Regions from separate parts of the Pseudoalteromonas sp. SWYJZ12 genome, predicted to be linked through region 3. Evidence: predicted binding sites of a transcription regulator. Region 3 holds the regulator's gene; each other region holds the start of a gene.

Region 1 (3,218 bases), on a different contig from region 3:
TAGCAACGTGGAACACTGAAGGTTTAGGCGGCACGCTTGATTTTACACTTGCAGCTAACTTTACTAAAACAGATGTTGTATCGTTATTTTCGCCTGCTGGCTCAAGCCTTGAGACAGTAAACGTAGAAGATATATTTTCAGCTGAAGACATCTCTATTATTGAAGAGTGGCAACCAGAGGATCGTATTAACTTAAGTGCGCTTTATCAACGTGACGATTGGACAGTTAACCTGTCTCTTAATCGTTTTGGTGAGTACACAGTAGAAGATGGTGGTCGTCAAACGTATGGCGCAGAAATTTTAACAGACGTTAAAGTTAACTACTTCGTTACTGAAGATTTGTCGGTAAACATTGGTGCAAATAACTTGTTTGACGTTTACCCAGATAAAAACGAAATAGGTAACTCTCGCTCAGGTACTATTGTGGATGCTAGTGGCAACACAGTAATAAGCAGCTCAGGTGTGTTTGACTACTCACGTCGTTCTGCTCCATTTGGATTTAACGGAGCTTACTACTACGTAGGCGCAGAATACCGTTTTTAATTACTAACCTGAACTCTGGTTAAGATATTTAAACTTTGATTTCTCTAGCCAGAGATTTTCAGTGAAAACAAGGCGAATTTATGCGTCAATAGCTGGCCTATTGCAATTAAATTCAACGCAGTTAACGCTGACAATAGCTGCTAGAGATAGATTTATTAGCCAGAATTTAGGTTAAGTAACCTCCCTTTCGTTATTTAACTCAAAGGGCCGTAAGGCCCTTTTTTTAGTTTTATATTGGGCTGTTTTATTTAGAAATCAAACTTATTGAATAATCATCGTATTGCTTAATATTATTCATTACACTCATTAAAGTATTATGTGTACTGTTTTCGTCTGCGGTTATAAGTACCGAACTTATTTCATATTTAGCCGCGAACATCGCTAAATTAGTCGCAACTTGCTCTAAATCAATTAACCTCCCTGAAAAATATATTCCGTTACTTTCATCAATTCTAAATAAAGCATTTTTAACAGGCTTATCTATTTGAGGGCTGTCGAGTGGTCGGTTTAATTCAATAGCCACAGGTTTTACAAAAGATGTAGTTACAATAAAGAAAATTAGTAATATGAACACTATGTCTAACATCGAGGTCATATCTACATCAGCATTATTTTGCAGTTTAGTTAGTTTACTTTTCATATTGGACCTTATTTTTAATTAAATGCTGCGGCGCCACAGCAAGGTTTTAGGTACCTACTAACAAAATTAGCACAGCAAAAATAAAGCGTGGTTAAATAAATATTCTAATAACATTAAATATTTGTATTCATTATGTATTTAAAATGTGGCGAAATAAGGTGGTGTTTGTACCAATTTGCTTATATATGGGGTCTATTTAACATCGTTATAGTGTGATTTAATTCGTTAAATTGCTTAAAGATTTATGCAGATTGGTATGAGAGGCAATAAAAAACCCAGCGCTAGGCTGGGTTGTATTTATGCGTTATGTAAGCTTACTGCTTTTGCATACGGCTCATTTCTGCATGGCAGCTTTGCATTGTTAATAATGTTTTAGCCAGTGCAGCTTCGCAATCAGCCGGTTGTGGTTTATCCATAGCGGCTTTAATTTCTACAAGCGTTTTATCTTCTACTTCTTCAAGCTCTTTTACATACGTGCTGTCGTTATGTGAGGTGAATGTAGTAAGTAAGGCTGTGTATGCACGTCGTGCTTCAACTGCGAAAGATGAACCATCTTCGCGTTCGCCTTTTTCATTAATTGCATATGGCTGCAAACGCTCAACACTCACTTTTCGGGCATCTATCATACGCTGAAAAAGTGCGCCGATAGCAGGGTCTTCAACTTTTTCCTGTGCTTTTTGATAAAAGTCGATGCCGCTGTTCATAACTTGAATGATGTCAGTAATATGATTTACTTCTGATCCTTGATGGGTGTTCATAATGACCTCTTTTATTAAATGAATGTATAGTTCAATTTAATAAAAGCAATGTATGTTCCACGTTTTTATTTTTATGTAGTTATTTGATTTTATTGGTTTAATTTAATTTCAGAAAGAGGCTAAGTTAATGAGGAAAGTATTAACCTAGCAATTTTTACATTATATTGTGTAATAAAGTTATTTTAGCTCTTCAGCTACTTCAGCTACTTTTTGGCGTAACCAGATGTGGCTCGCATCGCGATGTAACAGTGGGCTCCAAATCATATCAAGCTCAAAAGGAGGAATTGGAAACGGTGGCTCTAAAATTTTAAGCCCCGGATCATCTAAGTATATATTTGCGGCTTTTGAAGGAAGGGTCGCAATTAAATTTTTCTCTTTAGCTAAATGAATCGCTACATGATAGTTACGCGTAAAAGTGGCAATGTTACGATGTTTACCAAAGTGGGCAAGTGCTTCGTCAACCCAACCAAGTTTTTGCACATCTTTAGGGTCCATGCCCACGCCTACACCAAAACCTGTTTTACTCACCCATATATGGCGTGCTTTTAAGTAGCTGTCGAGGCTAAAGTTTTCAATAATAGGGTTGTCGGCCTTAACTAAGCAGCAAAAACTGTCTTTCCAAATACGTTTATGATGAAAAGACTGAGGTAAGTTTTCAAAGCGGTTGATTGCCATATCTACTTTACCGTTTTCTACGTCATGAAAGGTTACATCACTTGGTGTGAGTATATCTAAAGTAGTATCGGGGGCTTCTTCGTGTAGTTTACTTAAAAGCTTTGGCGCTAACGTACTTGCAGCGTAATCACTGGCCATTATTCTAAATACACGTTTACTCTGGCTTGCCTCAAATTCTCTATTAGGTGCTAGGGTTTCTTCAAGCGTCATTAATATGCCACGAATAACGGGTTGTAACTCTAAAGCGCGCTCTGTCGGGACCATACCATCGCTGGTACGAACTAAAATAGGGTCGTTAAATAAGTTACGAAGACGTTTAAGGCCATTACTCATTGCGGGCTGCGTAATACTCAATTGATTAGCAGCGCGTGTTACGTTGCATTCTCGAAGCAATGTATCGAGATAAACGAGTAAATTTAAATCTATTTTACTTATATTCATTGTGTGTCCTTTGCGTCTACCAGTGATGGATAAATCGCTGTGCTGTCGGGTAAGGGTAAATATGACTTACCTGCCCATTTTTTATATTTTGTTGCGCCTGCTTCCAAAAGCTAACATCTATAAGCTCTGGATGAGTGCTGAGAAAAAACTTTTTATACATAG
Region 2 (3,218 bases), on a different contig from region 3:
TTTGTTTTATTAGCCATTTGTAATTTTGGATTAAATTATTTAATGCTTTACTGGGCACAAAATCACCTTACCTCAGCCATGACCTCTATTGCCTTTTCAATGCTGCTGGTTATGAACATAGTCAATACTCGGTTATTTTTTGGTAAGCCAATCTCAAAACGAATTTATACAGGTGCTGTACTCGCTGTATTAGGTATTACGTGTCTGTTTTGGCCACAGTTACAGCAGTTCGACTTGAGTAATGGTGCGTTGGTCGGGTTACTACTTGCCCTCGGTGGCACCTTTGTGGCTTCATTGGGAAATATGGTAAGCGTTCGTAATTCTCGTAAACAAATTGGTGTATTGCAAGGCAATGCATGGGGTATGTTATACAGCGCTATAGGCTTGGCTTTATATGTATTAATGAACAATGTGCAATTTAGTTTAAACGCTCCACCAAGTTACTGGTTATCACTACTTTATCTATCAATATTTGGCACTGTAATCGCTTTTGGTTGCTACTTTGCTCTACTTAGAAATATAGGCCCTGAAAAAGCCAGCTACGTTATTGTTTTATTCCCATTAGTGGCAGTAACACTGAGTAGCTTTTTTGAAGGCTTTGAATGGCACGCAAATACCTTTGCAGGATTTAGCCTAGTGCTATTAGGTAACGCCATTGTGCTTACTCCAACAAAACGAATTAACGCCTTTTTAGCTAATAGAGCAATGGCTAAAAGTGGCTCCGTCCCCAGTTAGACGCGTTATTAACGCAACTAACGTAAAAGCGCCTACCCTACTGTAGGCGCTTTTTTATTGGCATATGAAAAAGTAAAGCCTGCCCATGTACACTAATAACGGCAGGAGTTTTACCTACCAGTTCACCATCTGCTTCAATCAATAACCCTTCAGTTTTTATGGAAGCTGTATTTAAGCGACTGTAGTTAAGGTTTTTTATATGCTGATGGCGCTTAAAAAATAACTTCATAAAGCTTATTACATTATAAAAAAGCCCACCCGATCGCATTTGATAACACTCAAGCAGCCCATCAGTTAAATCTGCTTTTGGCGCTATTTCTAGACCACCACCAAAGTACTTATGATTAGCAAATACGGTAATTAAATTTTGATACTGCCAAACATCGTTATTAAACGTACCTTGTAACTGCTGAGCTTGATAATAAAATAGCTCCTTAATGCTCGTCCAACTGTAATCAAAAGATGAAAAACTAGCTTTAGCATTAATCGCTTTAACTACATGAGCATCAAACCCTACCCCTGCAATATTAATAAAATAGCGGCTATTAATTTTTCCTACATCAACTGCTGTCGGTGTATTAAATAGTGCCTTTCGCCAATCATCTTCTTTGCAACTAAACCCTCTCGAGAAATCGTTACCTGTACCGCAAGGCAATAATGCTAACGTACAGCTACTCCCTATTAACGCATTAACCGCCAAGCTCAATGTACCGTCTCCGCCAAGTACAACTACTTTGGTAAATTTACTCAGTAGCAACCTTATTTGAGCGCAGTCATCGTTAAAGTTTCCCGTTGTAGTAAACATACAATAAGAAAAACTGCGTTTTTTACAAATGCTTTTAAGCCATATTAGTGATTTTTCACTCTGTTTTTTTGTACTTGGTTTAATAATTATTAGTAGTGACAAGCTTTTGTTTCCAACAATGTATTTAAGAACGAATAAAAAAGAGTTTAATTGAGTTTTTTTAATCTGAATAACTAGTCAAAAAAGTTTATTTAAAATGCATATAAATAAATAAAAACACACACAAACACCAGTATTGGTGAGAGTAAAGCCGATTTTATTTTAACTATTTATGCAAAAACCATAATAAAAAACACTGAACCGCACGTTAATAAAATCAATAAGGATTAGTTTAACTAATCCGTCAGGCTCAATTTTTATCGTTGTCTTTTTAATCAAACAACGTGCAAAATGCACGCGATTTCAACATATACAACCCGGAGCAAAATAATGAAACCAATTAACACATTAAATCAAACAGCAGCAGCTCAAGTAGCAGTTAAACCAACTAACCGTAAAGCAAGAATGTTAGCTAGACTTAACACTATTGGTAAAAGACTAGCACTTAGCGGCGCAGCTCAATATAAATAATCACCCAACCATGATTATTTTTCGGTGCAGCGAACACTCAACCACTAAATGAAGTCACTTATTTAGCTCCCCCTTGTTTGCTGCAACCTATTTATTTTATTAAAAATTGCCTTAATTTCCCCTTATTTACAAAAAAAACCTCATTTACGTACATTTTTTAGGCAAACAGTCATTTTGCTATTTACACAGCGGTATCACCTAAGTATTATTCTGCGTCACGGAGAGATGGCAGAGTGGTCGAATGCACCGGTCTTGAAAACCGGCATGGGTTTATAGCCCATCTAGGGTTCAAATCCCTATCTCTCCACCATATTTTAATTGGTGGCTTTTTTACTTCCATCAATACAAACGGTTATGGCGTTGGAGAGGTGTCCGAGTGGCCGAAGGAGCTCCCCTGCTAAGGGAGTATAGAGTTTGTAGCTCTATCGAGGGTTCGAATCCCTCCCTCTCCACCATATTTAATTTAAACCACTTAATTGTGGTTTTTTTGTGCCTAAAATTTAACACCGATACTAAATTGGGAGGGTGAGAACCCTCGACAGGGTTCGACAAAATGTCTGGAACATTTTGGGCCGCTGCAAGCGTCGCGCAGCGATTGATTACATGGATGTAAGCAAATCTATCCCTCCCTCTCCACCATACTTAATTTAAACCACTTGATTGTGGTTTTTTTGTGCCTAAAATTTAACACCGATACTAAATTGGGAGGGTGAGAACCCTCGACAGGGTTCGACAAAATGTCTGGAACATTTTGGGCCGCTGCAAGCGTCGCGCAGCGATTGATTACATGGATGCAAGCAAGTCTATCCCTCCCTCTCCACCATACTTAATTTAAACCACTTGATTGTGGTTTTTTTGTGCCTAAAAATTATAAAAACTAAACAAATTGTGCCTAGTAATAACTTAGGGCATTATTAACATAACTTTAGCCACTTTAGGTTTAGCTATGATCCGGTTCATATTGCTATCAGTTTGCGCGGCAGCACCATTTTTTACCTTGGCACAAAGTACAACAGTGTATAAGTGTGTAATTAAGGGCGTTCCTACCTTTAGCCAAACGCCTTGCGCTAAAGATGCACAAGTTATTACTCTTAAAGATATAAACGTA
Region 3 (3,218 bases):
TCCATGAGGAATGGCAATGCCACGCCCTATACCTGTACTACCGAGTTTCTCTCTGCTCATTAAAGCATTAAGAATATCTTGTTGCGGTAAATACGGAAGTTTGTCGTGAGCAAGTTCGCTAATGAACTCTAAAATTCTTTTTTTGCTATTAAAAAGGACCGCAGCTTTGCTGCAGTCCTGGCATATAAGTGAGCTTAATTTCATCATATTAGTGTCGAGCAAGCTTCTCTTTGTGTTTAATTACTTGTCGATCGAGCTTGTCGATCAACGAGTCAATGGCGGCATACATATCTTGATGTTCTGTAGAGGCAAATAGCTCAGCACCGCTTACGTGTATGGTGGCTTCTGCTTTTTGATTTAATTTTTCTACATCGAGAATGACATGAACATTATTAATATGATCAGAGTGTCTTTCTAGCTTCGCAAATTTGGTATTAATATAGTCTCTTAGTGAATCGGTTAATTCTACGTGACGACCAGTTAAGTTTAGTTGCATAAGCATTACCCTCTTTTTTTGCGTCTTAAATCAAACTTTTACGTTGATTTGACGGTGGAATAGCCAGAGATTCGCGGTATTTTGCGATTGTACGTCTCGCTACTTTAATTCCTTGCTCAGCCAATATATCCGCTATTTTGCTATCACTCAATGGTTTTGCTGAGTTTTCTGCTGCGATTAATTTTCGGATAAGCGCACGGATTGCTGTAGATGAACATTCACCACCGTTTTCGGTGCTTACATGGCTTGAGAAAAAATATTTAAGCTCAAATATACCACGGGGTGTGTGCATATACTTTTGGGTTGTTACGCGCGAAATTGTTGATTCGTGCATTTCTACCATTTCAGCAACATCATTTAAAACCATTGGTTTCATGGCTTCAGGACCGTGTTCAAAAAAGCCTTGTTGTTGCTTAACAATACAATTTGTTACTTTTAATAGCGTGTCGTTTCTACTTTCTAAGCTTTTAATAAACCATTTAGCTTCTTGTAAATGCGAGCGAATAAACTGGCTGTCACCACTGGATTTTACAGTGCGAGACATTGCCGCGTATTGGCTATTAACACGAATTTTAGGCATGCTATCTGGGTTTAACTCAACAACCCAGCGGCCTTTAATTTTTTTAACTGACACATCAGGAATAACATACTCAGATTCTTCTCTTACAATAGTATCTGCAGGTTTAGGGCTAAGAGTATGTATTAATGTCATTACTTCTTTAAGCTCTTCTTCTTTGAGCTTAGTTTTCTTCATTAATGTACGATAGTCACGAGCAGCTAATAAATCAATATGCTCGGTTAAAATCATTTTTGTTTCATTAATGTAAGGTGTTTCTTTATCAAACTGGTTAAGCTGAATACACAAACACTCTTGTAAACTACGTGCAGCAATACCAACAGGATCAAACAGTTGGATGCGTTTTAATACAGCTTCAATTTCATCAAGTTCGACTTCGTTATCATCTTCGTTTTCTTGATTAAAGCTTTCTAAAATCTCTTCGCAGCTTAGTGTTAAAATACCTGAATCATCGACGGCTTCTACAATAGCAATAGCAATAGCTTCGTCTGTAGGGCTAAATGGCGTTAGTTGTAACTGCCACATTAAATACTCATGGAGCGTTTCAGTAGAGGCACCTTGGTATATTGATTCGTCTTCAGGCATCGGACCCGATGATGCTGCTGGGGCGGCACTCATGTACTCATCCCAACTAACATCCATAGCCATGTCGTCACTTAGCGTGTCTTTTGCAAGTGCTTCACCACTATCTTGTTCATATTCGCTTGGAGCATCATCGGCAGATGCGCTAACAGTTATGTCATCTGTATCTGCTTTTTGCTCGTTTTTACCTGCAGCGTCTTCGGAATAGTCTGCTTCTTCAACCTCTAATAGCGGGTTGCTGTCGAGAGCTTCTTGTATTTCTTGCTGGAGATCCAATGTACTGAGTTGCAACAAACGAATAGCTTGTTGCAACTGTGGAGTCATTGTAAGTTGCTGGCCCATGCGCAGCTGTAGTGATTGCCTCATGTATCTCTAACAATCCTTTTATGTTGTTATAATTAATACTAGCAGATGCTTAAAGACATGGCGTAAATGTTACAGCCTAAATTGCTCGCCTAAGTAAACATCGCGTACTGTTTTATCATTTAATACGTGTTCTGGAGTACCTGATGCAATCAGCTCCCCATGAGAAACAATGTAGGCTTTTTCACAAACATCAAGGGTTTCTCTTACGTTATGATCGGTAATTAATACACCAATCCCACGATTTTTGAGATGTTCTATTATTTTCTTTATGTCTAATACCGAAATCGGGTCAACACCTGCAAATGGTTCATCTAGTAATATAAATTTAGGATCTGCTGCCAGCGCACGTGCTATTTCCACACGACGACGTTCGCCACCCGACAATGCCATACCTTGGCTATCACGAATGTGTTGTATGCTAAATTCATCTAATAATTTATCGAGAGTGTCTTCTCTAGCTTGTTTATTTAACTCTTTGCGCGTTTCTAAAATGGCCATTAAGTTTTGATAAACAGTCAGCTTTCTGAATATTGAAGACTCTTGCGGTAAGTAGCCAATGCCTAATCTAGCACGACTATGCATAGGTAAAAGAGTAATATCGTTATCGTCTATCGATATTTTACCTTTGTCGCTAGGTACAAGTCCTACTATCATATAAAACGTGGTGGTTTTACCTGCGCCGTTAGGGCCAAGTAAGCCAACAATACTGCCAGCTTTGACTTCAAGGCCGACGTTTTTTACAACTTCACGGCCTTTATAGCTCTTTGCTAATAGCTCTGCTTTTAATGTGCTCATGGTTGACCTTTGTCGCTTTTTTTACTTTTTTTAGTCTCGATTGGCACTAAAATTGTGTGAACGCGGTCAGTTGAGTTTTCATCTTTTTCGGCACTGATTAGCTGCTGCTCTATATCGTAGGTAATGCTTTTAGCATTTATTTTTTGTCCCGCTTGCGATACTTGTGCATTACCAACAAGCGTTAAAAAACGCTTAGATACATCATAACGTACTTCGTCAGCACTGGCGCTCATAGTCGTGCCATCTGATTGCTTTTCTTCAAAGTGCGCAGGGCTACCTGTAGCAATTAATAATTGTTTATTATCACCAAGTTCATCGCGTTTATGTACTTCTAAGCGGTCGGCTGTGATACGGCGATTACCGTGAATAATTTCAACATTTTTCTCAAAAATCCCGACATTA

The links. Region 3 encodes sigma-54, which starts transcription at its own class of promoters, with help from an activator protein. Its sites were predicted from a motif close to GTTGGCACGNNNNTNGNNT; they were not measured.
Region 1: a site for sigma-54 is predicted at 1,984-2,002, ahead of I6F42_RS04900 (PA2169 family four-helix-bundle protein). Genes of this name have one in related genera too.
Region 2: a site for sigma-54 is predicted at 1,913-1,931, ahead of I6F42_RS17525 (diacylglycerol kinase family protein). Genes of this name have one in related genera too.

What each region holds. Positions count from the first base shown of each region.
Region 1 covers NZ_JADYXH010000003.1:109,566-112,783, forward strand. Annotated here, with positions in the region: gene I6F42_RS04890 (TonB-dependent siderophore receptor) at 1-542, shown strand, start outside; gene I6F42_RS04895 (biopolymer transporter ExbD) at 787-1,182, opposite strand; gene I6F42_RS04900 (PA2169 family four-helix-bundle protein) at 1,497-1,940, opposite strand; gene I6F42_RS04905 (LysR family transcriptional regulator) at 2,118-3,056, opposite strand; gene aceK (bifunctional isocitrate dehydrogenase kinase/phosphatase) at 3,073-3,218, opposite strand, start outside.
Region 2 covers NZ_JADYXH010000022.1:46,031-49,248, forward strand. Annotated here, with positions in the region: gene I6F42_RS17520 (DMT family transporter) at 1-735, shown strand, start outside; gene I6F42_RS17525 (diacylglycerol kinase family protein) at 773-1,642, opposite strand; gene I6F42_RS17530 (hypothetical protein) at 1,970-2,110, shown strand; tRNA gene I6F42_RS17535 (tRNA-Ser) at 2,330-2,420, shown strand; tRNA gene I6F42_RS17540 (tRNA-Ser) at 2,473-2,565, shown strand; gene I6F42_RS17545 (DUF4124 domain-containing protein) at 3,057-3,218, shown strand, end outside.
Region 3 covers NZ_JADYXH010000005.1:90,955-94,172, forward strand. Annotated here, with positions in the region: gene ptsN (PTS IIA-like nitrogen regulatory protein PtsN) at 1-204, opposite strand, end outside; gene hpf (ribosome hibernation promoting factor) at 209-496, opposite strand; gene I6F42_RS08385 (RNA polymerase factor sigma-54) at 522-2,021, opposite strand; gene lptB (LPS export ABC transporter ATP-binding protein) at 2,091-2,816, opposite strand; gene lptA (lipopolysaccharide transport periplasmic protein LptA) at 2,813-3,218, opposite strand, start outside.